Regions from separate parts of the Methylomicrobium agile genome, predicted to be linked through region 2. Evidence: predicted binding sites of a transcription regulator. Region 2 holds the regulator's gene; the other holds the start of a gene.
The links. The regulator HrcA, encoded in region 2, represses chaperone genes, less so after heat shock. The targets are predictions, from matches to a motif close to TNTTAGCACTCNNNNNNNNNGAGTGCTAANA.

Region 1: groES (co-chaperone GroES) is a predicted target of HrcA. The motif match lies at 1,215-1,245, and genes of this name have one in related genera.

The regions. Positions count from the first base shown of each region.
Region 1 covers NZ_JPOJ01000001.1:997,509-999,983, forward strand. The annotation lists gene CC94_RS0104840 (HesA/MoeB/ThiF family protein) at 389-1,144, opposite strand; gene groES (co-chaperone GroES) at 1,279-1,566, shown strand; gene groL (chaperonin GroEL) at 1,618-2,475, shown strand, end outside.
Region 2 covers NZ_JPOJ01000001.1:3,731,884-3,734,358, forward strand. The annotation lists gene grpE (nucleotide exchange factor GrpE) at 1-347, opposite strand, end outside; gene hrcA (heat-inducible transcriptional repressor HrcA) at 410-1,462, opposite strand; gene tnpA (IS200/IS605 family transposase) at 1,862-2,293, shown strand.

The DNA.
Region 1 (2,475 bases), 2.7 Mb from region 2:
TCAATCGCGGAGCAGAGGCTCGGAACTGCCACGAGAATTCCGTCTTGTCTGTCGCCGGAATGCGGGCGACTCCGTTTAAACATTTTTCTTTTATCCCGGCCTTTTACCGAGCGTCTTTGCTTTAAAAATCATCACGGACAATGAAGGCGCGTCCAAATTTCCCCGGCGCTGCCCCGCCGCCTCTTTTCGGCGTAGAGTCAATCAAGTCGCTAGTTCTATTAGTATCTCATGCTCAATACCGTGTCAAGCCGTCTTTTTTGCAGCGCCGAAAAAAGCCGGTAAACGCACGGTTTCCCTCCCCCTCGTTCGACCAGCGAATTCGAACATCTCCGGTCTTTCCGCGTTAGTCTCGCCCCCACGAAACCTGTCCGCATCGTTCAAAAAAATATCAACTCGAAGCGACTCTGCCGCATGCGGGACATTTCGGATTTTTCCTGAACCGCATCGTGTCGAACTCCATCGTCAGCCCGTCCAGCAAGAGCAGCCGCCCGGTCAATGTTTCGCCAATGCCTGTGATCAACTTCATCGCCTCCATCGCCTGGATGGCGCCGATGATTCCCGTCACCGGCGCTATGACGCCGTTCGTCGCGCAATTGAGCGGTTCGTCGCCGTCCATCCGATAGAGGCAGTTATAACAGGGGCTGTCTCCTTTGCCCGGCGTAAATACCGCGACCTGCCCCTCAAAACGGATTGCGGCTCCCGACACCAGCGGCGTTCGGTGTTCGACGCATGCCCGATTGATCGCAAAGCGCGTCGCGAAATTGTCGCTGCAGTCGAGCACCACATCGGCCGCTTCGACTTCTGCGGCCAGTTCCTCACCGGCGATCCGCCGCTTGACCACCCGGACATCCACATCGGGATTCAGGCGGCTCAAAGTCTGCCGGGTTGAAATGACTTTCGCGGTCCCTATATCGTCGGTGTAATGCGCAATTTGCCTTTGCAGATTGGACAAGTCGACATCGTCGTGATCGAAAATCGCCAGATGACCGACACCCGCCGCCGCCAGATAAATCGCAGCGGGCGAGCCGAGCCCGCCGGCGCCGACGATCAGCACCTTGGCGGCAAGCAGTTTCTGCTGACCTTCGACATCGATCTGAGGCAGCATGATTTGGCGGCTGTAACGCAAAAGTTGGTTGTCATTCATGAGTCATTTGAATTGGCTAAAGTGGCGAGGATGATGCCAAAGAACTTGACAGACTGCAAAACCCGTTTATTATTAGCACTCATTAAACGCGAGTGCTAATAATTTTTTACCTTTAATTTTTTCAGGAGAGATTGATGAAAATACGTCCGTTACACGACAGAGTGATAGTCAAACGCGTTGAAGAAGAAACCAAAACCGCAGGCGGTATCGTGCTGCCGGGTTCTGCCGCCGAAAAACCAAGCCAGGGCGTCATCCTGGCGGTCGGCACCGGCAAAGTGCTCGACAATGGTGAAATGCGTCCGCTGGAAGTCAAGGTCGGCGACAAAGTCTTGTTCGGCAAATATTCCGGCAATGAAGTCAAGATCGACGGCGAAGAACTTATCGTGATGCGCGAAGACGACATCATGGGTGTGTTGGGCTAAGCCTCCCCCTCACGCAATCACAACCATCAACACATTGGATTAGGAATTAAAATGGCAGCAAAAGACGTATATTTTGGCGATGACGCACGCAGCCGGATGGCGAAAGGCGTCAATATCCTGGCAAACGCCGTCAAGGTTACCCTGGGTCCCAAAGGCCGCAACGCGATTCTGGACAAAAGTTTCGGCGCACCGACCATCACTAAAGACGGCGTATCCGTTGCAAAAGAAATCGAATTGAAAGACAAATTCGAAAACATGGGCGCGCAAATGGTCAAGGAAGTGGCCTCCCACACCTCCGACGTGGCCGGAGACGGCACCACCACCGCGACCGTGCTGGCGCAGGCGATCGTCAACGAAGGTTTGAAAGCGGTTGCGGCCGGCATGAACCCGATGGACCTGAAGCGCGGCATCGATCTGGCCGTCACCAAAGCGGTCGATGCGATCGTGGCTTCTGCAACCCCATGCACCGACAACAAGGCGATCGCGCAGGTCGGCACGATCTCCGCCAACTCGGACGAGTCGGTCGGCAACATCATCGCCGAAGCGATGGAAAAAGTCGGCAAGGAAGGCGTGATTACCGTCGAAGAAGGTTCCGGCCTCGACAACCAGCTGGATGTCGTCGAAGGCATGCAGTTCGACCGCGGCTATCTGTCCCCTTACTTCATCAACAAGCAAGACAGCATGAGCGTCGAGCTGGACGATCCGCTGATCCTGATCTACGAAAAGAAGATCTCCAATATCCGCGAAATGCTGCCGATCCTGGAAGCGGTGGCCAAGCAAGGCCGTCCGCTGCTGATCATCGCCGAAGACGTGGAAGGCGAAGCGCTGGCGACGCTGGTCGTGAACACGATCCGTGGCATCGTCAAGGTCGCGGCGGTTAAGGCGCCCGGTTTCGGCGATCGCCGTAAA
Region 2 (2,475 bases):
TCCGGGCTGTCGCCGGTAGCGGCCTGCAGGCCGAGTACCAGGCTATCCATGACCGGCAACAAGGCTTTTGCGAAATTCTCGAGCGCGTATTTGTGCGCGCTTTCGATGTCCCGCTGGGTTCTTTTGCGGAGATTTTCCATTTCGGCGACCGTTCTGACCGCCTTGTCCCGGCTTTCCTGAGCTTTCCGTTCGGCATCGTCCAGTTTGGCCTGCAACTGTTCTACCGTCGGCTCTTGCTCGGCCAGTTCGGTTGCCGGCGTTTCGGCTTCCGCCGCAGCCTGATTTTCCAGGTCGGACTGGGCATCGGTTTTTACTTGGGTTTCCAAGTTTTCCTGTTCGTTACTCATTCAAAAAATCCTGCAAAAAATGGTTACATGCCCGATTGGGACACCCGAAATTATCATAGGGGCTATGATGGGGATGCGGATTTCGGATTCAAGGCTGCGCTCAATAATTTTGCAGTAATGTCCACATACGGGATGATTTTTTCGTAGGCCATTCGGGTCGGTCCGATCACGCCGAGCACGCCGACCACTTCGTCGCTGACCGAATAGGAGGAGGTCACCAGGCTGCAATGGTCGAAGGCCTCGTAGCCGGATTCTTCGCCGATGAAAATCTGTACGCCGTCGGCTTTCATGCACTGATCGAGCAAATGGATCACGCTCTGTTTCTGGCTGAACGCTTCGAACAGGCTGCGCAGCCGGTCGCGGTCCGACAATTCGGAAAATCCCATCAGATTGGTTTCGCCGCTCAGCACGAAATCTTCTTTCTTTTCGTCCGGTTCGAAAGCCATCTGCGCCATCTTGATCGTATCGAGCATCAACTGGTTCATCTGTTCGCGGTCATCCTGCAATTCTTTCAATACGGCATCGCGTACCGCCGCCAGGCTGCGTCCGGAATACACCGAATTCAGATAGTTGGCTGCCTGCTGCAATTCGGCCGGACTGAACAGGCGGGAAGTATGAATGATCTTGTTATGCACTTCCTGTTCGTTGGTTACGAAGATGACCAGTACCCGCGAATGAGATAACGGCAGGAATTCGATATGGCGCAGATACAGCATTTCCCGCTTCGGCAGAGTAACCACGCCGGCCATCTGCGACAGTTCGGAAAGCAGGCGCGAAGCCGCCTCGAGCGTCTGTCCCCTATCCTCGATCCGGGACAGACTCCCCTGAAGACGGGTGATTTCCTGGAGCGCCAACGGCTTGACCGTCAGTAGGCTGTCGACGAAAAGCCGGTATCCACTGACCGTCGGCACCCGGCCGGCGGAAGTATGCGGCGAATGGATCAACCCCATGTCCTCGAGGTCGGCCATGACGTTGCGAATGGTGGCCGGGCTCAGCTTCAAGTCTGAATCTTTTGCCAGCACGCGCGAGCCGACCGGCTGCCCATCACTGATATAACGCTCGATCAACGCTTTCAGCGATTGCAGGGAACGTTCGTTTAGTTGCGGATGACTCACACTCACCTCTAACAGAAATCGTTATTAGCACTCTCTGAATACGAGTGCCAACTGAACAAATTAGCAATAACAGGACCAGTTGTCAACCGGACGGCTCGATTAAGCCAGGCTAATCACACTATATATAGTGCGGGATATAGTGCGGGTGCTAATTGATTCACATCTACGCAGACTTGATCCCAGCTAAGCCCCCGCGCTCATTAAATCCAAGGAATAGGGATCATACACGCTTACCCTGTAAGCGATTTACGACAGCCTGAATCGATATCTGATAAATATTAACCAATAATGAGAAATCCCCCGGCTCTGCCGGGGAGACAGCGAAAGTTTGACATTCAGCGGAGTCCATCAGGAAACTCAGCATCGTGAACCGCCAAGTACACGATAGAGGAGAACCTGATGGACGAGAATGAAAGCTTAAGTCACTCCCGCTGGGAGTGCAAATATCATGTGGTATTTATCCCGAAATGCCGGCGACGCACTTTGTATAAAGCATTGCGTCAGCATTTGGGAGAGGTCTTTCGAAGGCTGGCGAGCCAGAAAGAAAGCCGGATACTGGAAGGGCATTTGATGCCAGATCATGTCCATATGTTGATTGCGATACCGCCGAAGTATGCGGTGTCGCAAGTGATCGGTTTCGTCAAAGGGAAGAGCGCCATCCATTTGGCGCGGGTTTATGGAGAGAAGAAACGAAATTTTGTGGGGCAACACTTTTGGGCGCGGGGTTACTTTGTTTCGACGGTGGGTCGAGATGAAACGATGATCCGAGAATACATACGGCACCAGGAACAAGAAGACCAGCGAATTGAACAATTGAATCTTTGGAACTGAACGCCACCTTGAGGTGGCTATTAAATTAGGGGCCGCGTTAGCGACCCCTTATACCGCTTTGAGCGGTTCACAACATAAAGCCCCCGGCTTTGCCGGGGGATATTTACTATTATCTGATAATAGATTCTTATTTTTTTGACGCTTGTATTCGAGATGACTTTCGTAAATGTTCAATTAGGGGA